DNA from 3 places in the Mesorhizobium sp. M0960 genome. Region 2 is predicted to be linked to each of the others. Evidence: predicted binding sites of a transcription regulator. Region 2 holds the regulator's gene; each other region holds the start of a gene.

The links. The regulator LexA, encoded in region 2, represses DNA repair genes until DNA is damaged. The targets are predictions, from matches to a motif close to TGTTCNNNNTGTGTTCNG.
Region 1: a site for LexA is predicted at 1,411-1,428, ahead of NKH63_RS01870 (ATP-dependent helicase). Genes of this name have one in related genera too.
Region 3: a site for LexA is predicted at 2,372-2,389, ahead of NKH63_RS28820 (ImuA family protein). Genes of this name have one in related genera too.

The regions. Positions count from the first base shown of each region.
Region 1 covers NZ_JAMYNN010000001.1:347,836-354,958, reverse strand. Annotated here, with positions in the region: gene NKH63_RS01875 (glucose/quinate/shikimate family membrane-bound PQQ-dependent dehydrogenase) at 1-1,217, opposite strand, end outside; gene NKH63_RS01870 (ATP-dependent helicase) at 1,470-4,277, shown strand; gene NKH63_RS01865 (ABC transporter permease) at 4,287-5,330, opposite strand; gene NKH63_RS01860 (ATP-binding cassette domain-containing protein) at 5,327-6,118, opposite strand; gene NKH63_RS01855 (substrate-binding domain-containing protein) at 6,184-7,123, opposite strand, start outside.
Region 2 covers NZ_JAMYNN010000007.1:13,048-20,170, reverse strand. Annotated here, with positions in the region: gene NKH63_RS15110 (hormone-sensitive lipase) at 1-437, opposite strand, end outside; gene kynU (kynureninase) at 533-1,780, opposite strand; gene lexA (transcriptional repressor LexA) at 2,252-2,983, shown strand; gene NKH63_RS15095 (ComEC/Rec2 family competence protein) at 2,977-5,442, opposite strand; gene gltX (glutamate--tRNA ligase) at 5,539-6,960, shown strand.
Region 3 covers NZ_JAMYNN010000026.1:39,587-46,709, reverse strand. Annotated here, with positions in the region: gene NKH63_RS28830 (error-prone DNA polymerase) at 1-147, opposite strand, end outside; gene NKH63_RS28825 (Y-family DNA polymerase) at 144-1,667, opposite strand; gene NKH63_RS28820 (ImuA family protein) at 1,582-2,340, opposite strand; gene NKH63_RS28815 (AAA family ATPase) at 2,926-4,848, opposite strand; gene NKH63_RS28810 (M41 family metallopeptidase) at 4,926-5,417, opposite strand; gene NKH63_RS28805 (DUF2130 domain-containing protein) at 5,507-6,826, shown strand; gene NKH63_RS28800 (hypothetical protein) at 7,106-7,123, opposite strand, start outside.

The DNA of each region.
Region 1 (7,123 bases), on a different contig from region 2:
AGCGGCACATAGAGCAGGCCGAGCTTCTCGTCGGCGCTCGCCGTCGACCACATATTGGGCGAGTTGTTGGTGTAGGTCTGGCCCGGCGGCAGCGGCGTCGTCTGGTCCGGATTGCCGGAATCCCAATTCCATAACAGCGCGCCGGTGTCGGCATCGTAGGCACGGATGACCCCGGACGGCTCCTGCGTCGAATAATTGTCGTTGACCGCGCCGCCGACGATGATCTTGTTGGCGACGATCAGCGGCGCGGAAGTCGAATAGTAATAGCCCGGCTTCGGATATGGCATGTTGGCGAGCAGGTTCAGCGTGCCGCCCTCGGCAAATGTCGGACAGACCTGGCCATTCGCCGCGTCGAGCGCGATCAGCCGGGCGTCCGATGTCGGCAGATAGATGCGCGTGGCGCAGGGCTGGCCGGCGGCGATCTTGGCATCGGCATAGTAAGCCACGCCGCGGCAGGTCTGGTGCTGGCGGTCCTTGTTGAGCTTGACCTGCGGATCGAAACGCCATTTCTCCTTGCCGTTCGCGGCATCGATGGCGATGGCGAAATTATGCGGCGTGCAGATGTAGAGCGTGTCGGCGATTTTCAGCGGCGTCACCTGATAGGTCGTCTCGCCGATGTCGTCGGGCCCTTTCACGTCGCCGGTGCGATAGGTCCAGGCCGGCTGCAGATTGGCAACGTTTTCGGGGGTGATCTGGTCGAGCGGCGAATAGCGCTGGCCATATTGCGTGCGACCGTAATAGTGCCATTCGCCGGCCGGCACATTGCCGCCGAGTTCGGCCGTCGGCGTCACCTTGTCGGTGTTGAGTTGGCCGGCAATATCCTTTGGGTCCGTCGTCATCGAATAACCGGCGACGCCGAGCGATGCCAGCACCGCGAGGATCAGCGGCGCTCGTCCGTCGGGACCGGTAAGCCCGCGCCGCGCCCATGGCGTCAATAGCCACAGCGCGACAAGCACGATGATGCCGCCGCGCGGGCCGAGCTCCCACCAGTCGAAGCCGGTTTCCCAGACAGCCCAGGCGAGCGTGCCGAGCACGATCGCCGCGTAGAGCCACAGCGCCGTGGATCTGCGCCTGTAGAGCAGCCAGGCAGCGATCAGGAAAGCTATGCCGGCGATGACGTAATACCAGCTGCCGCCCAGCGTCACGAGCCAGATGCCGCCGCCGCCAAGCGCCAGGCCGATGAGGAAAAGGATCAGGGAGGTGATGACCACAGCCAAGACGGTGCTCCTTCGACTGGTGCGCTCCGCGACGCGTCCATGGGCAACCCCGCATTGCGTGCCTGCCCCCACGCAACTTTCTCCGGCCCGCTTCCCCTGTCAAGCAAGCTCGGCGTTTTACGGCGTCGACCCACGGCAAGCTCGGCGTTTTGGTTAGCGGACCCATTCAGATTGTGAGTCTACCGACTGGACAGAGAACAAAACGGAGACACTTCTGGCCTTTCGCTGCCGAATCACTACATTCGGGGAGAGATGTCCGGCTTTTCGGAAGACATGCCCTTTTTTGACGAACCGAACGCGCGGCCCGTGGCCCCGTCGGGCATCGCCGCGCGCGCCATGGCTGCCCGCAGCAATCAAAACAACGCGCCCGATTATCTCAACGGCCTCAACCCCGAGCAGCGGCTGGCGGTGGAAACCACCGAAGGCCCGGTGCTGGTGCTGGCCGGCGCCGGCACCGGCAAGACGCGCGTCTTGACCACCCGCATCGCCCACATCCTTGCCACCGGCAAGGCCTTCCCTTCGCAGATCCTCGCCGTCACCTTCACCAACAAGGCGGCGCGCGAGATGAAGCAGCGCATCGGCCTGTTGATCGGCGAAGGCAATGTCGAGGGCATGCCGTGGCTCGGCACCTTCCACTCGATTGGCGTGAAGCTGCTGCGCCGACATGCCGAGCTGGCCGGGCTCAAATCCGACTTCACCATTCTCGACACCGACGATGTCGTGCGGCTGATCAAACAGCTCATCCAGGCGGAAGGGCTGGACGACAAGCGCTGGCCGGCCAAGCAGTTCGCCCAGATGATCGACGGCTGGAAGAACAAGGGCCTCGGTCCCGCCGACATCCCCGAGGGCGATGCCCGTGCCTTCGCCAACGGCAAGGGCCGCGAACTCTACAAGGCCTATCAGGAGCGGCTGCAGACGCTGAATGCCTGTGACTTCGGCGATCTCCTATGTCACCCGATCCGCATCTTCCGCGCCAATCCGGACGTGCTGAAGGAATACCACAAGCGCTTCCGCTACATCCTCGTCGACGAGTACCAGGACACCAACACCGCACAGTACATGTGGCTGCGCCTGCTGGCCCAGCGGCCTCAAGGCAAGCCAATCTCCCCCCTCGCGGGGGAGATGTCCGGCAGGACAGAGGGGGGCGCGAAGGATCGCGACGCTTCCAATGGTCCTGGCGGAAACGCTGGCGGGACAGCGCCCCCCTCTGTCGGCTCCGCCGACATCTCCCCCACGAGGGGGGAGATTGGGCGCTCTTCGGCCGAAGGCCGCAAGCCCGACCGGGCGTCGGCCGGCCAGGCCGCCCCCGCGGAGGCCAGCGAGCGAAGCTCGCGCGCGGCCGTGAGCGAAAGCAAAGTTAACATCTGCTGCGTCGGCGACGACGACCAGTCGATCTATGGCTGGCGCGGCGCCGAAGTCGACAACATCCTGCGCTTCGACAAGGATTTCCCCGGCGCCACCATCATCCGGCTGGAGCGCAACTACCGCTCGACCGCGCACATCCTCGGCACCGCCTCGCATCTCATCGCCCACAATGAGGGCCGCTTCGGCAAGACGCTGTTTACCGAGAAGATCGCCGAGGACGACGAGAAGGTGCATGTCCACGCCGCCTGGGATTCCGAGGAGGAGGCCCGCGCCGTCGGCGAGACCATCGAGGCCTACCAGCGCCAGAAGCACAATTTGAACGATATGGCGATTCTCGTCCGCGCGTCTTTCCAGATGCGCGAATTCGAGGACCGCTTCGTCACGCTCGGGCTCAATTACCGCGTCATCGGCGGCCCGCGCTTCTATGAGCGGCTCGAGATTCGCGACGCATTGGCCTTCTTCCGCGTCGTCGCACAAGGCGCCGACGACCTCGCCTTCGAGCGCATCGTCAACGTGCCGAAACGCGGGTTGGGCGAGGCCACCATCCGCCAGGTCCACGACACCGCACGCGCGCTGCGCATCCCGATGCTGGAGGCGGCGGCAAAACTGGCCGAAAGCGACGAGCTGAAGCCGAAGCCGCGTGCCGCACTCCGCGAGGTATCAGCCAATTTCGAGCGCTGGCAAAAGGCTCTCGAAACCACCCCGCACACCGAACTCGCCGAGACCATTTTGGAGGAGAGCGGCTACACCGACATGTGGAAGAACGACCGCTCGGTCGAAGCGCCCGGCCGGCTGGAGAACCTAAAGGAGCTGATACGCTCCATGGAGGAGTATGAATCGCTGCGCTCCTTCCTCGAACATGTCGCGCTGGTGATGGACGCCGAGCAGAACGCTGAGCTCGACGCCGTCAACATCATGACGCTGCATTCGGCCAAGGGCCTCGAATTCGAAACCGTGTTCCTGCCCGGCTGGGAGGAAGGCCTGTTCCCGCACCAGCGTTCCCTCGACGAGGGTGGCCGGTCCGGGCTCGAGGAGGAGCGCCGCCTTGCCTATGTCGGCCTGACCCGCGCCAAGAAGAACCTGCATCTCTGGTTTGTCTCCAACCGCCGCATCCACGGCCTCTGGCAATCGACCATCCCGTCGCGCTTCCTCGACGAGCTGCCGGAAGCCCATGTCGAGGTCGCCGAGAGCGGCAACTCCTATGGCGGCTACGGCAATGCCTATGGTGGCGGCTCGTTCGCTCCCGGTCGTGGCGGCCAGGGGGCTGGAAGACAGAATCCTTATGGGGCGTCGCGCTTCGATAACATCGGTGGCAACAACGGCGCCGAGAAATCCGGCGCCTTCTCCAGCACCTATGCGACACCGGGCTGGCAACGTGCTCAGGCCAACCGCACCGAAGCGACCGACCGCAATTGGGGCACGCGCTCCGGCCACCAGGTCGAGCGCATCGGCTATGGCGAAACCGACTCGGGCTACGGTGCCGGCCGCACCTCGATCAAGGGCCGCACCATCGACGGCGAGCTGGTCGCCAAATCCGTCGCCGACACGCCCTCCCCCTTCAGCGTTGGCGACCGCGTCTTCCACCAGAAATTCGGCAACGGCAACATCTCGGCCATCGAAGGCAACAAGCTGACCATCGACTTCGACAAGGCCGGCCAGAAACGCGTGCTGGACGGGTTTGTCACGGGGGTTTGAGGCCGCCGGTCACCGATACCGCGCTTGGTTCCACTTATGGCCGAGCAGCGACAGGATGATGATCAGCCCGTTGAAGAACTGGACGTAGAAGCCGCTCAGTCCCGCCGCGACGACGCCGGTCTGGATGAAGGACACCGTAACCGCGCCGATCGCGCCGCCGACGACGGTGCCGATGCCGCCCCAGGTCGGCGTGCCTCCGACGAACACCGATGCCAGCACCGGCAGCAGGTATCCGTCGCCCGCCGTCGGCCACCAGGTGAAGTTGATCATTACCGAGAACGTGCCGGCGATCGCCGCGCCGATACCGACGAAGACGAACACTTTCACCCTGACGCGCTTGACATCGATGCCCATCTGCTGGGCGCTGTCGGGATTGTCGCCGACCACCTTGACCTGGGCACCGAAGCGATGGCGGTTGTAGAGCAGCGCCGACAGCACGACGAAGGCGATGGCCCAGAATATCTGCACCGGGATGCCGTAAAGCTGGCTGGAGAAGATCTTGTAGGCCCAGCTGTCGGCAAGGCCGGTCAGCGCGGTCGACCTGCCCTCGTTGATGATCTGGATCAGGCCGCGCAGCAGGAAATTCATGCCGAGCGTGGCGATCAGCGACGACAGCCCGCCATAGACGACCAGCGAGCCGACCAGGAAGCCGAGCAGCATGCCGGTGACGATTGCGGCGGCGATGCCGACGAACGGGTCGTAGCCGGCCTGCACGACCAGCGCGAAGACCCACGAGGCGAAGCCCATCGTCGCCGGAAACGACAGGTCGATCTCGCCACAGGTGACGACGAAGACGAGCGGCACCACCACGAACAGCGCCACAGGCAGCGTGGTCAGCACGGAACTATAGAGATACCAGCTGGTGAAGACCGTCGGATTGGCGATCATGAACACCGCCATCATCACGATGAACACGGCAAGCGTGCCGAGTGCGGCGCGGTTGTCGAGGACAAAGCCGCGCAGCCAGTTATCGGACGGGTGTTTCCATGCCTTTCGGGCGGCATCGCTGCTGCCTAGAGGGGTCTGCAGATCGGGATCCATGGTCTTGCTCATCGCGCTATCTGCTCCCCGGCGTCGCGAAGTCCCGGCAATCCGCCGGGATGTGCCACGTCTTCCATGAAATTGATGAGGTCTTCGGCCGACTTGACCTCGCTGCGGTCGGCGCTGAGCGCGACCTTGCCGCGGTCGAGCACCACGAAGCGGTCGGCGATATCGAAGACGTGGTGGATGTTGTGGCCGATGAACAGGATCGACCGGCCGCTCGCCCGCACCTGGCGCACGAAATGAAAAACCTTCGCGGTTTCGGTCAGCGACAGCGCCGTCGTCGGCTCGTCGAGGATGATCAGGTCGGCCTGCTTGTAGATGGCGCGGGCGATCGCCACGCCCTGGCGTTCGCCGCCCGACAGCTGGCCGACGATCGACTGCGGCGTGAACACCTTCGAGGTGAAGCCGATCTCGCGCATCAGCCGGCTCGCCTCGGCGATCTCCTTGTTGACCTTCAGCCATCCAAGCCAGCCGGTGAGCTCGCGGCCCATGAAGATGTTGCGCACGATCGTCTGCTGCACGGCGAGCGCCCGGTCCTGGAACACCGTTTCGATGCCGGCGTCGCGCGAGCGCGCAGCACTCCACCCGGTCACCGGTTTGCCGCGAATGAGGATTTCGCCGCTGGTCGGCTTGACCACGCCGGAAAGGATCTTGATCAGCGTCGATTTGCCGGCGCCGTTGTCGCCGATCAGGCCGACGACCTCGCCGCGGTCGACGCTGAGATTGACGCCGCCAAGCGCATAGACCTGGCCGTAGGACTTGCTGATTTCACGCAGTTCGATGAGGCGTTCGGCCATGGCGGTCCTCGCTTGTTTGTCGGTCGTCGCCGGCCGGGATTCAACCCGGCCGGCAGATCGGGCGATCAGCGCAACGCCTGCTTGGCGAGTTCGGAAACGATCTCATAATTCTGCGGCGTGACGAAGCCGGCACCGGTGTCGACATTCATCGGCGCCAGACCCAACACCACCTGCTGGCAGAGGCTGAGGATTGGTAGGTAGCCTTGCATGAACGGCTGCTGGTCGGCCGTCAGCTGCACCCAGCCGCCCTTGAAGCCCTCGACGATCTGCGGGCTGGTGTCGAAGCCGAAGTTGAAGATGTCGCCCGGCTTCCTGCCCGCCGCCTGCATGTAAGTCGGCACATTGCCTAGCAGCTGCCCGCCGGGATAGCCGACCGCCTTGACGTCGGGATTGTTGAGCAGTGCTGCCGTGATCACCGGAATGGCCAGATTGGGATCGGCTGCCCACTCGGTTTGAGAATTGATTTGAACGACGTCGATGCCGGCCTCTTTCAGTGCGGCGACCGTGCCGCGTTCGCGCGCGCCGCGGCTCTCGTTCTCGAACGGGCCGATCATGATCGCCTTGTCGCCGGCCTTCAGCCCGGCCAGCTTGAACGCCTCGGCGCCGAGCGCCCGGCCCTGCTGCTCCTGCTGGGCGCCGACATAGCCGCCGCCGAACGCCGCCGTGACCGTCGGCACCGGCACGTTCTGGTACATCATCTTGATGCCGTCCTTGTGCGCCTGTTCGGCCAGCGGCATGATGGCGGCGTCGCCCGGGTGGCCCATCATGGCGATGCCTTGGGGCTTGACCGCAACAGCCTCGCGCAATTGCTGGACCATCTTCTCCACGTCCCACCCAGAGAAGATATAGTCGACCTTGGGCCCGAGATCGGCGGCCGCCTGCTTGGCGCCATTATAGACGATGGTGCCGAACGCATCGCCCTCCGCCCCGCCGGCGAAGAAACGGATATGGACATCCTTGCACCACTGGGCATCGAGCGCCTGCGCCGGCAAGGTCGAGAGTGCG
Region 2 (7,123 bases):
CCGGCCGAGTGTCCGGTCAGCATCAGCGGCCCTGCGACCATCCCCGCCGCCTTGCCGATCGCCGCGCCGACTTCCTTGACGATGCCGCCAATGCGCATCTGCGGACAGAGCGTGTAGGACGGCATCGCCACGGCATAGCCGCGATCAACAGCGCCAGCGGCAAGATGCGACCAGAAACTCTTGTCGAATGCCATCCAGTAGCCGCCATGGACGAACACCACGAGCCCCTTGGGCTTGGTGGCCGGCAGGAAAAGATCGAGCCGGTTGCGTGGGCCATCGCCATAGGCCATGTCGAGCCGCGCCCGGCCCTCGGTCGAAAGCACGTCGCGAAAAACCCGCGCGGGCTCGACCCAGGCCGCCGGCCAGCGATCGCTGCCGGCTATGTTGGCGCCGTTGGCATAGGCGTTGTCCCAATCGGCAATGTGACGTTCGAACACCCTGCGCCCTCCCCTGGCAATATGGCCTTGCAACGACCGTGAGCATCGCGCGGCGCGTCGTCGCCAGCCTCACGATTCCAGCTCTCGCATCAATCTCAAGTGACAGCCGCCTTGATGGCGAAGCGCGCATCCTTCCACGCACCGGTGCGCAGGATGTCCTCAAGCACTTCGACGGCCTGCCAGACATCGGCATAGCCGACATAGAGCGGGGTGAAGCCGAAGCGCATGGTCGATGGGGCGCGAAAATCGCCGATCACGCCACGTTCGATCAGCGCGCGCATGATCTGGTAGCCATGCTCGTGCATGAATGAAATCTGGCTGCCGCGTTTTTCCCCGTCGCGCGTGCTTTCGAGCGTTAGCCCGTAAGTGCCGCACTTTGCCTCGACAAGCTCGATGAACAGATCGGCCAGCGCGATGCTCTTCTTGCGCACCGCCGTCATGTCGACATCGTTCCAGATGTCGAGCGCGCCCTTCAGCGTGCGCATAGACAGGACCGGCTGGGTGCCGCACAGAAACCGGCGGATGCCGGTGCCGGCCGCATAGCCTGGCTCGAAGGCGAAGGGCCGTGCATGGCCCCACCAGCCGGTGAGCGGCTGCTGGATGTCGGCAAGATGCCGCTCAGCCGCATAGATGAAGGCAGGCGCGCCCGGTCCGCCATTCAGATATTTGTAGGTGCAGCCAACGGCAAAATCGGCGTTTGCCGTGTCGAGCTCGACTGGCATCGCACCGGCGGTGTGGCAGAGATCCCAGACGATCATCGCCCCGGCTTCCTGGGCCCTGCGCGTCAGCGCCGGCATGTCGCGCAGTTCGCCCGACTTGTAGTTGACGTGGTTGACCAGCACCACGGCGGTGCGTTCGTCGATCAGCTCTTCGATGCTCGGCGCGTCGACCCCCGAGAGGCGCAGCAGCGTATCTTTTCGCGTCGAAACCACACCCTCAGCCATGTAGAGGTCTGTCGGAAAACTGTCGCCCTCGGCGACGATGACCTGCCGCTCCGGCCGCATGGCCATGGCGGCGTGCAGCAGCTTGTAGATGTTGACCGATGTCGTGTCGCAGACCACCGTCTGGCCGGCCGCGGCACCGATCAGGCGCCCGAGCTGGTCGCCAAGTTCGAGCGGCATGTTGAACCAGCCGGCCGTGTTCCAGGCGCGGATGAGATCATGCGCCCATTCTTCGGTCACTGCCTTGCTCAATTCATCGAAAGCGGCACGCGAAGCGGCCCCTAGCGAATTGCCGTCGAGATAGATCACTCCTTGCGGCAGCACAAAGCGGTCGCGCATCGCGCGCAGCGGATCTGCAGCATCCATCGCCCTTATGGCCACGAGATCGGGAATTCCTGTCATGATTTGTCTGCTCCCCAAGATTCACCGCAACGCCGGACACGCATCGACGGCATCCATCGGTCACGAGCGGTTCTCCATTACCTGGTATCGCGCAGCAAGGCTCCACCGGCGACAAGTTGCCTGACCACGCGGTGGAAACCAGGAGCCAAGCCAACCCAACGTTGGCGTTTTGAGTTCGTTTCGTTCACGGTGCATTGACCAAACCGCACAGTCGATACGGCTTCAATTCCGTGCCCCTTTGCCGGCTGACGGCCGATACCAGTGCCGCCTTCTGGAAACCCAGAGGCCGCAAACGAAAGCAGAATCAAGGCGATGAGGCCCGCGGCGGTGAAAATGCAGCGTCCCGGTTTGGCGAGTGGTATCGTTACCCGAGCCCTAACACATTCATTAAACTTTAAACAGTTGCGGAACACAACTGGAACAGATAGTGTTTGTTCTGGGTTTGTTTTTCTGATTCTGTTGGGGGTCGCTATGCTGACACGCAAACAACACGAACTGCTTATGTTCATCCACGAAAGGCTGAAGGAAAGCGGTATCCCGCCCTCCTTCGACGAGATGAAGGAAGCGCTCGACCTGGCTTCCAAATCGGGAATCCACCGGCTGATTACGGCGCTGGAGGAGCGCGGCTTCATTCGCCGTTTGCCCAACAGGGCCCGTGCGCTGGAGGTGCTGCGCCTGCCCGATTCGATCGCCCCCGGCCTCAATGCGGCACGCAAGTTCTCGCCGAGTGTCATCCAGGGCAGTCTTGGGCAAGGTCCTCGGCAAGGCAAGCCGACATCGTCGCGCGTCCCTGCAGCCGGCAATGACGACGATATCGTCGCCGCCGTGTCTATCCCGGTGATGGGCCGCATCGCCGCTGGTGTGCCGATCGATGCCATCCAGCACCAGACGCATTCGATCTCGGTGCCGCCGGACATGATCATGGGCGGCGAGCATTATGCGCTCGAGGTCAAAGGCGATTCGATGATCGAGGCTGGCATTTTCGACGGCGACACGGTGATCATCCGCAATGCCGATACGGCGAGCCCCGGTGAGATCGTGGTGGCACTGGTCGACGAGGAAGAAGCGACGCTGAAGCGGTTCCGCCGCAAGGGCGCCTCGATCGCCCTGGAAGCCGCCAATCCGGCCTACGAGACGCGCATCTTCGGACCAGACAGGGTCAAGGTGCAGGGCAAGCTCGTTGGGCTGATCCGCCGCTACTGAGCTGCGCCCTTGGCGCCGGCTTTTGGCTTGTCGGCTCTGCGGTATGGCGGCATGCCCCGCGCCGCGCGTGAAAATTTCCGCTGCACGTGCCAGGGCCGGTATGATTTTTCGACGGCGAAGCGGATTTCGGCGCGTGTTGCCGCTTGTGGATCGAAATAGACGGCCGCACTTCCCGCGCGCGCCAGTTGCCGTTTGGTGACGACGAGGACCAGCCGATCGTAGTAGCAGGGATTATGGGCGGTGGCGTCGTCGATGACGATCAAGCTGGCAAAGGCGCAGGCTGGCCGTGCAGTATCGCGGTCATTGGCTAGCGCGATGATCGCGCCGGATGGATGCCTGGCAAGGCAGAGACCGTCCGTGCAAATGAACGGCATGCCCGGCGGTAAGTCGGCCGGATCGGCAATGTCGAATTGCGGATCGTTCTTTCCAGGTGTTTCCGGCGCGACGATAGCCTCTGATGTGAGCGCGCGTTTCCAGTTGTCGATGGTGAACTCATTCGGGCGTGCCCGGTTGACCGCGAGTTCACCGCTGCCGATCGGCAGCGCGACGAGCCGTGCGTCCTCCGAGATCAATACATCGGGTACGCGCGTCTGCGTTGTCGTTAGCAAGCCGGCGAGCGCAAAAGGAAGGGCCACGAGCCGCAACCAGGTCGTCGCCATGCTGGCAATGACGAGGGCGATCGTCACCAAAAGGACAGATCTCAGCGAAATCAGCCCGACCGCATCGATCGGCGAGCGCTCGGAGATCCACCCGGACAGGGCGATCATCGCCGTCAGCCCCTTGCCCATCACGTAGAGGAAAGGCCCATCCGCGCCGAACGGCATCGCCAGCGCACTGAGGACGGCGAAGGGCATGACGACCAGTGAGACGATAGGCATGATGGCCAGATTGGCGAACAGGCTGAGCGGCGCCACGCGCTGGAAATGCCATATGGCGAAAAGCGCCGTGGCGCTCCCTGCAATGATCGAGGTCATCGCCAGGCCGCCCATGCCCAGCAGTACCTTTCTAGTGGCAAAGCGTAGCGGCGACCGCCGGGGCGGCGGCGTGGTGGCCCCGCCGGCGCGGTAATCGGACCAGCCTGCATAGGCGCCGACAAGGGCCGCCGTCGCGGCGAAGGACATCTGGAAGCTCGGACCGACCACCTCGTGCGGCGACACCAGAATGACCGCGATGGCCGAGATCGCCAGGTTGCGCATGGTGAGCGCGGCCCGGTCGAACAGCACGGCGATAAGCATCACCGCCAACATGATGAAGCTGCGTTCGGCCGCCACCACAATGCCGGAAAAGACGAGGTAGGCCGCAATCGAAAAAAGCGCGGCGGCCGCCGCGTATTTCTTGACCGGCCGTCGCGATGAGAAATCGGGAAACAGCGCAAAGGCGCCGCGCAGCAGCGCCATAATGGTGCCGGCGACCAACGCCATATGCAGCCCCGAGATGGAGATGATGTGGTAGATGCCGGTACGCCGCATCGCTTCGTTGATCTCCTCGGGAATGCCGGCGCGCACGCCGACGATCAGCGCAGCAGCAATCTCGCCCTCGGCGCCGCCGATGCGGCTGCGGATATGGTCGGCGATGGATTCGCGCGCGTCTTCGATCGCGGAAGAAAGCCGCGCGGCAAACGGCATGCTGCCCGACGACACGACTTTCGGATTGCCGAGAAAAAAGCCGCTGCCGCCGATACCGGCAAAATAGCTGTCGAAGGAGAAATCATAGCTGTCGGGCCGCACCGGCCCGGTCGGCGGCAGCAGCCGCACATAGCCGGCGATCTCGGAACCGGCGGTCAGCTCAGCCGGTATTTTCATCGCCGAAACGCGGACCCGTTCCGGCATGTAGCGCAGTGTCGGCCTGGCGGTTGAGATCACATCGATCGTCAGCCTGATGCGGCCGCTCGCCATGGGCTCGAACGATACGACGCGACCCGTGAGGCGCGTCGAGATTTCGGAACCGAGCATATGCGTTCCGACACGCCAGGTCTCGACCTTGGCGGCAAGCACGCCAAGCGCGCAGAGCAACGCCGCCATGAAGCACAGGCGGGTTCTGGGCCACGACCGCGAGGCGACGGCACAGAGGGCTGCCAAGGCGACGATTGCGATCGGCTGTGGAAAGGCCGGCTCCACCGCCAGCGCAAAATATACGATCACCCCGCATGCGAGGAACACCGGCACCAGCAGGAAGGCGACCCCACGGTCGAGCTCCAGGCCGACCGCCGAGGTTACGCCGTTGCGGATACGGGACGGTGACGGGAGGCGGAAACGCCGGCGTAGGCGCACGATGGGCTCGGCCGCGGGCACGAGAACCGTTGCTGGGTCGCTCGCCGGCAGCGACGGGGCATCAAAGCGTGGAACCGGCAGCAATGCCGGTGCCGGCAGGACAGGCACGGGCGCGGCAAACAGCAAGCGTTCGCTGACGCCGCTGCCAACGTCCTCGCCCTCGCCCGCACCACGGCCTCGCACAGCCATCGGGTCTGCCCCTTGCGCCCTCGACCTCCTATGCTACATGAACGCGCAACGCGCGAAAGTCCGCAAACCCACTTCCTTCGCCTGCCTGAGAGTTCCATGCCCGACAAGGTCGTCACCCGTTTTGCCCCCTCGCCCACCGGCTATCTGCATATTGGCGGGGCGCGCACGGCGCTGTTCAACTGGCTGTATGCCAAGCACACAGCCGGCACGATGCTGCTGCGCATCGAGGACACCGACCGCGAGCGTTCCACCGATGCGGCAACCGCGGCCATCCTCGACGGGCTTTCCTGGCTTGGCCTGACATGGGACGGTGAGCCGGTGTCGCAGTTCGAGCGTGCGCCGCGCCATCGCGAGGTGGCCGAGGAACTCGTTCGCATGGGCAAGGCCTATTATTGTTACGCGACGCCTGCCGAGTTGGAGGCAATGCGCGAGAGCGCACGAGCCAAGGGGCTGCCTCCCCGCTATGACGGCCGCTGGCGCGACCGCGACCCCTCCGAGGCGCCGGCCGGCGCCAAGGGGGCGATCCGCATCAAGGCGCCGACAGACGGCGAGACGGTTGTGCATGACCGCGTCCAGGGCGACGTGCGCTTTCCCAACAAGGATCTCGACGATTTCATTATTCTGCGCTCGGACGGCAACCCGACCTACATGCATGCCGTCGTCGTCGACGATCACGACATGGGCGTCACCCACATCATCCGCGGCGACGACCATTTGACCAACGCCGCCCGCCAGACGGTGATCTACCATGCCATGGGGTGGGAGGTGCCGTCGATGTCGCATATCCCGCTGATCCACGGTGCCGACGGCGCCAAGCTGTCGAAACGGCACGGTGCGCTCGGCGTCGAGGCCTATCGCGCCATGGGCTACCTGCCGGAGGCGCTGCTCAATTATCTGGCGAGGCTTGGCTGGAGCCACGGCGACGATGAGATCATGTCGATCGCCAACATGATCGCATGGTTCGACATTGGCGACGTCAACAAGGGCGCCGCCCGTTTCGACTTCGCCAAGCTCGAGGCGCTGAACGGCGTGCACATGCGCCGCATGAACGACGCGGCGCTGCTCGACATCTTCATCGCCACTCTGCCCTATCTCGACGGCGGTCCGGCGATCGCAGCTAGCCTCGACGACAGACGCAAGGCGCAATTGCTTGCCGCTTTGCCAGGCCTGAAGGAGCGCGCCAAGACGCTGGTCGAACTTGTTGAAGGGGCTGCATTCCTGTTCGTCGAGCGGCCGATGCCGGTCGACGAGAAGGCGGCGGCGCTGCTCAGCGGTGAGGCGCGCGCGATCCTGCGGGGCGCTCATGCGGCACTGGCCACGATTTCGGACTGGTCTGCCGCCTCGGCGGAAGCCGCGATCCGCGACTATGCGCAGGCCGGCGGCCACAAACTCGGCGCCGTGGCCCAACCTCTGCGCGCCGCGCTCACCGGCAAAAGCACCTCGCCCGGTGTCTTCGATGTGCTGGCCGTGCTTGGCCGCGAGGAAGGCCTGGCGCGGATTGCCGATCAAATCGATTAGGAAACTGGCCCAAGAAGATTGGCATTGAAAGGTGTGTTTCGCAGTGCAACATTGGGTCTTGGCCTAATCTGGCGCGCAGATTCAATTGCGGGCGCAAATGTGCGTATTCCGATGCTTTTGACGTGTTGGGTTCAATGTTTTGCCGTTGCCGGCCTGAGGAAAC
Region 3 (7,123 bases), on a different contig from region 2:
GGCAAGCGAATTGCGATCGACGACAGCGAGCGCCTCGATGCCGAGCAGTGCCGCCTGCGCAAACAGCTCCTCGCAGGATGATGCTCCACGCAGGAACGAGAAATGCGACGTGACCTGCAGCTCGGCATATCGGGTTGAGCCAGTCATCCGAAGATCCCGTGCATGAACCATTTATGCGATCCGGTCGCGGCGTCTTCGCCGTCGCCGGCACGGAAGACCCAGTAGCGTTCGCCGTTCTCGTCCTCGACGTGAAAATAGTCCCTCACCGCCGCGAGCTCGGCGTCGCGCTTCCACCATTCCCCGAACACGCGTTCCGGGCCGTCCGCCCGTTTCACGCGGCGGCGCACCCCGCGCCAAGTGAAGGTCACGGGCGGATGGTCGGGAAGGAGTGCGACCGTCTCGATCGGCTCGGGCCGCGGCAGCAGCCGCGACGGACGCGGCCAATGGCCGGGCCAGCCTTCACCGGTATCGGGCGCCATCGGCGCAACACGTTGAACCGAGCGTTCGGGAACGTCGCTCTGCACCGGGGCGAAGCGATAGAGCCGGTCCTCGCCGACACGGTTGGCCAGGATGTCGATCACATCCGAGACATCGGGTTCGGGCGCTTCGGCGAGCGCGGAAATCATCTGCTTGGCCCGCAGCGGCTCGGCAACGGTCGCGGCAAGCCGCATCAGCTCGATGCCGAACCCGGGATCGATGGTCTCGATCTTATCGGTGAGAAGCCGGGTCAAGCGCTTCGTGTCACGCACCGGCATTGCCGTGCCGACACGGATCGCCTCGATGCGATTGTCGACGCGGAAGAACAGAAGATCGAGCCGGCGCGCGCCAAGCCCTCGCGTCTCGAGTGAGGCGCACAGTTCAGCGACCAGCTTGCCGGTATAGCGCGCAATTGTTTCTGCCGCGCCGATCGGCTCGGCAAAATTGCGGCGCACTTCGACGATTTCCTGCGGCCGGATCGGCTCGATCGGTTCGCTCACTCGTCCAAAGGCCTGGTCGAGGCGGCGGCCGGGCTCCGGTCCAAAACGCAAGGCGAGCGATGCGCGCGGCGTGCCCGCGAGATCCGCGATTGTCTCGAAGCCAAGCCGTCTCAGGCTATCGATCGTCGCGGCGGGAAGGCGGAGCGCAGCGATCGGCAAAGGCAAGATCGCTTGTGCAATGGAGCCGGATGGAACCACAAGCGTCTGCCGTGTACCGAAGCGGGCCAGTGCGTGGGCTGCTCCCCAGCTATCGGCGACCGCGCAGCGTGCAGCAAAGCCCGATGCGCCAAGCCGCTCGACCATCTCCGTGAGCATCGCCGCCTCGCCGCCATGCAGATGGTCGGCGCCGGTCGTATCGATGACAATGCCGTCCGGTGGATCAGCAGCGACGATCGGAGCGTAGCGGCGCAGCGCCCACAGCGCCAACCGCTCGAGCGCGATTTCGTCGGCCTCGGGCTCAGCGTCATGAATCGCGAGACCCGGGATGAGAGCCTGCGCCTTGCTCGCCGGCATGCCGATACGCAGACCGGCTGCGTGTGCTGCACCATCAGCGGCAAGCACAACACGGCGGCGGCCGTCGCGGCCGATGAGGACGAGCGGCGTCTCAGGCGGAGGCGCGGCGTCGCTCGATTTCCTTCTGAAGCGGTCTGTCGGCCACATCGGAAGGAAGAGCGATACGACCCTTGGCATCGCAAGCCTCCACTGTAAAATCTGCACTCTCTCCTGCGCGGCATCGGATCAGTTCGAGCTGCCACCGCGCACGCCCGACTCCCTGAACAGGCAGCGGTGTCGACGGCAGGACCGACACCCGCCAGCGTGTCTCGGCGGCGGTTGGCTGGCCAAAATCGGTTGCTTCAGTCTGTCGCCGCCAGCGGCGAATGGCGATGCCGATGGCGCCGGAGCTTTCGGCGGCGAGTTGAAGCCGCCGTGAGGCCGTCATCGAAAGCCGGGCTATCTCGGCAACGACAGCGCCAAAACCTCCGCGAAGACCCTCTTCGAAACAGGCGAGAACGGATTTTTCGTCGCCGGCTTCGACATAGATCACTCGTCCCGGAGGAAGGCCCGCCTGTTCGATCGCCGGCGCGAACAGGTCGGGCCGGGTAACGCACCACAGCACCTTGCCCACCGTGCGCGAGGCAATACCGGCGGCGAAGAGTGCCGCGGCTGCGCCATCGACGGAGCCATTTCCGCCACCCGCGACCTCGTGCAGACCGCCAAAAGCCAATCCCCCTCCCGGCAGAACCCTGTCAATCGCGGCGACTCCGAACGGCAAAACCGTACGCCCGCGTGCATTTCCACCTTCGAGACGCGCAATGCGGTCTCGAAGCTCGGAAATGGCAGCATGGGGCGCCGATACACTCATCTGACCCTTGAAACGCGGAAAGCCTGTGATATGTTCTACATTTGTTCTCGTCTTGGCTAAGAGTCAACCGGGATGATGTCGTGCCCCTGCGGAAGGCGTTCGAATCCTTCAATGCGAAAATGCGAGTTCCATTTTGGAGTTTTAGGCGCCACGGGTGTCCGAGAATTGTAGCATATTTCGGACTCAGTGCCGTTTTCGAACTGCAGGATGATACCGGACAAATCTTGCTCCTCGCGGGCGATGCCGTCCTGATCCAGGAGTTGCGTGAGGCGATGGAGAACTCAATCCCAATCATGGAAGGCGGGATACAGACCTCGAACCGTCTTCACCAGAGGGAATCTCATTGGATTTCACCCCAGCTTGACGGACCATGTTAATCCCAGCTTCCAGCAGAATCGAGATTTTCCCCTCAGGTGGCGCACAATTTGCGCTGAACAGCATGCCTCCGCGTCTCACTATCATCGGGTTATGAAATTCACTCATTGTGGCCTGTCCTCTCCCCCATTGTTGCCAATGAGAAATAGTCCTCCGTGCCGACCGCCGAAGCAAGCACGATCAGGTTCGAGAACTTCACAAAGTTAGGGTCTATTCGGGTTCCATAGCTTGGAAATCGTTGAACAACTCCGTCCAGCGGTCGACGAATTCCTTTTCGAATTTTTCAACCCCGCGTGACAGTGCGCGCTTCTTTGCCAGTCGCGCAACATCGACTTTCCAACCTTCAGGCAGCCCAATCTCTTGCGACGATGCCCAGGTTTCGATCTGCGGAACAATTGGCTTCCCAGGCTCCACGACGTCGGCGAAAACTTTGTCGGCTCCGCGTCCACGTTCCCAGCGGTCAATCACCTCCGCAAGAAAGGTTGGCGGGAAGAGATCCTCGATTTCCGAATTCGCGAAGCCGACGTATTTGTCGGTCGAAAGAACCCGTTCCTTTGCGTTTTGATAAAGGCCGTTCTCCATGTCGCGAGCCATCTTCCGCCCGGCTTCGTCGCCGTCAAAGATCATCACAGGAAGGATTTCGTCGCGCCCTGTCAGAATGCTGGCGACGACCTTTGCGTTCTTGGCGCCGTGGGACGGCGGGAACACCAACTCTCGCTTCGGGCTGATCTTCTTGCCGCCGATCAGCAGCGCCTTGATGGTCGCCAGGTAATGCTGGTCTGAAGGCCCCTCCACTATTACCGGATGGCAGCCGAGCAGAATACTCTCGGCGACGTTCATATTCAGAGCCGAATAGATCGCGTAAGTAGCCCCGTTCTTGCGCGGATCATCGTTACCCCTTCGCAAGTCGGCCGAGGCTTTGGTCGAACCATCGTCGCCAACATAGACTTTGCGAGCGCGGTCGAGCGAATCTGCGTCGACCAGAAAGGGGGAATGCGTCGTGTAGACGATTTGGTTGGTTCCAGAGAGGTTTTCGAAGAACGCCGAGAGGTCGCGTTGGGCCAGCGGATGCAGCGACAGCCCTGGCTCATCGAGCAGCAAAATTGCGTCGCGGTGATCGCGGCTGCTTTCGACCAGGAATATGAGATAGAAGCTCAGGAACCATTGCAGTCCACTACTCCTGTCTTCGAGCTCAACCTTTTCAGGGCGCTTGCTGTCGCTCACCCAAATTCGAAAATGATCGCCGTCCGCCTGGAACTCAAATGTGTAATTTCCCTGTTTCCACCAGTCCCGGAACCTCTTGGTGAGATCGGTCCCGGCCGAATTCAGCAGGATTGTCCGGTCACGCTTCTTGGTCGCGATTTCTGCGATTTCGGTCGGGTTCGGCTGACGACCCTGGGGATCCTTGAAATCCAGGCCGAGTTCGAGGATTTCCTCAGGATGCAACGTCACGAAACTGAATAGAACGCGAAATCTGCCTCTTTTCGCTTTCAACGCGTCCAACAGTTGCTGGAACCTGGGTACTATCGAGCTGGTGGGTGCCGGAGTTTCGGGGATCGCTGTTTCTAGCTTGGCCGCCACCTCGGCAATGCCTGTTGACGACCATCTTTCCTGCGATTTCACACTCTCGTTCGCCTCCACAAGCGATTTGAGCATTTCCGGCTTCAGGGAAGATTCCTTCGCGAGCGGGGAAATCGCCGCGATCTCGTTCTTGGCCTCTTCGATGGCTTTCTGAATTTCCTCCGATGCCGCGTCCGTCTGCGGCTTGTGTTTCGGAAACGCAATCTCATGCCGGCCGTCAAAATATCGGCTGACCTCGACAACATCCAGGTACTCCCGGCCGACTGCGGTCATTTCCGAAAGCTTGCCGGCGTGCTCGGAGACGTCGAATTCCGCCGCAACGAAACGGAAGTTCCCCGGGTTGGCGCGAACAGCAGCATAATTCCCTTTGGGATAATCTGAGGTAGGTTTGAGCTCCCCCTCCCTTGCGGGGTTCAATTTCCAAAGCGGCAGCAAGAGATTCGTCTTGCCGGATTCGTTGACGCCGATCAGCGCTGTGACTTGTTCCGCATCCACCCACCCGCTGTCGACGACCGAACGGAAGTTCGTGACCTTGTACCTATTAAGCTTCATGTTCTGTCCCCTCGCCCCGTAGTCTTTACATGATTGTATATCTGAAAGGAAAGGCAACTTGCGTGCCGGGATGACTACTATACTGCCCTCTTTCCCAACTCGAGCTGTAGCCTCGGCTGCAGCTCGACAACCTCTTTGATCTCTTCGGCCGACAGAGCCCCCTTGGCGAACAGCGCTTCTGCAATCCGCTCCACCTCCGTCCGCCGCTCTCCAACGATGCGCTTCGCTCGCTCGAACTGTTCCAGCAGCACCCTGTCGACCCGCTCCTGAAGGCCACGGTCGAACCGCATGGCCGTGAACAGGTCGCCCTCGTTGTCGGCGGCGATGTAAGCTAGGCGTTCACCAAGCCCGTAAGAAGCCTCGAACGTCAGGTCCGACCCGCGCGTGCCGCCTCCGGCAGCGGATTTCGCGCCGAGCAGGACCTCCTCGGCGGCAAGCCCGCCCAGAGGTAATCGACCTCCGCAGCAATCGAGTCGAGGCTGAAGTTGCCGCCGCTCGCGCAGGCGATCATTCCACAAAACAGGTGTAAGAAGCGCGCCTCCCCTAGCTTTGCGGCGGGGATAACCCATCAGTTCACTCTTTGTTCTTTTCCGAAAACGCGTGGCGAGATATAGTCTGGCGTGTCCTTTAACTGATTCCTCAGGGAGGCAGCGCGCAGATGACCGTCCAGCCCATCAATACCATGCTGCAGGGGGACAGGATTCTCAATGAACCGACAATCAGCTGCCCAAGCTGCAAGACGGAAATCAAGCTCAATGAGTCGCTCGCGGCCCCTTTGATTGCCGCCACGCGTGAAGAATACGAAATGCGCCTGGCGCAGAGCAAGGCATCGATGGCTGCCAGAGAAGAGGAGCTCAAGCGCCAGCAGGCCGAGATCGTCGCCGCCAAAGAGGACATCGCCAACCAGGTGGCTGAGCAAATCAAGCTTGAGCGTGCCGGAATCGCGGTCGAGGAAGCCCGCAAGGCAAAATTGCTGCTTTCGGTAGACCTGGAGGACAAGGATAAGAAGCTTGCCGAGCTGGAGGCGACGTTGAAAGCGCGCGACGAAAAGCTCACCGAGGCCCAGCAACAACAGGCGGAATTCCTGAAAAAGCAGCGTGCGCTTGACGACGAAAAGCGGGAGATGGCGCTGACCATCGAAAGGAAGATCCAGGAGGGGCTGGACGCCGTTCGCGTCAAGGCGAGGTCGGAAGCGGAAGACGGTCTCAAAATGAAGGTCGCGGAAAAGGAAGAACAGATCGCCGGCATGCAGCGTCAGATTGAGGAGCTGAAGCGCCGTGCGGAACAGGGTTCCCAGCAGCTGCAGGGTGAAGTTCTGGAGCTTGAGCTGGAAGCCCTCATTGCCGGCCGGTTCCCGATGGACGTCATTGAACCGGTTGCCAAGGGTGAGTTCGGCGGAGATGTCCTGCACCGCGTGGTCGGACCGGCCGGCCAGCCATGCGGCGCCATTTTGTGGGAATCGAAACGCACCAAGAACTGGAGCCAGGGTTGGTTGGGGAAGCTCAGGGCTGATCAGCGGGCCGCAAAGGCGGACATTGCGCTTATGATCTCGGAAGCTCTGCCTCCCGGTGTGGAAACCTTCGATCTTTTGGACGGGGTCTATGTCGCCCATCCCAAATGCGCGATGCCGATCGCAATCATGCTGCGACAATCCCTCATCGAGCTGGCGAACTCCCGCCTCGCCCAGGACGGCCAAGCCACCAAAATGGAGCAGGTCTATGGCTATCTGACCGGTCCGCGGTTCCGCCATCGCGTCGAGGCCATCGTCGAAAAGTTCTCTGATATGCAGGAGGACCTGGCCAGGGAACGCAAGGCCACAACACGCCTGTGGGCCAAGCGGGAGGCTCAAATACAAGGCGTAATCGAGTCGACCGTCGGCATGTACGGCGATTTGCAAGGCATCGCTGGAAAGGTGATGCAGGAGATTGAGGCCTTGGAGGTGCTGGCCATAGAAGCATCTCCGCCCGGTGCCGAATAGGCAATCGGTATGCAGCTCAACAGGAAAACGATTGGCAATCTGGAGCGGCTTCCCCAGACATACCAATCGGACTCCTCGGATAGCGTAAGCAAAAGAAGCCCGCCGCACCCGAGGTAATCGTCGTCGGCCCGATCGCTGCGGCCGGTCAGACCCCGCGCTCACAGGCACGGCAGGTAGGGGCCGATTTCCGCGCGCGGATAAAAGGCATGTGGAGGTGGACCGGTAATCGAGGCGGACGAGTCATGGAAGACGCAGTCATGCGGCGCGACGGCCAAGCGTTCAGCCCGCCTTCTTTTT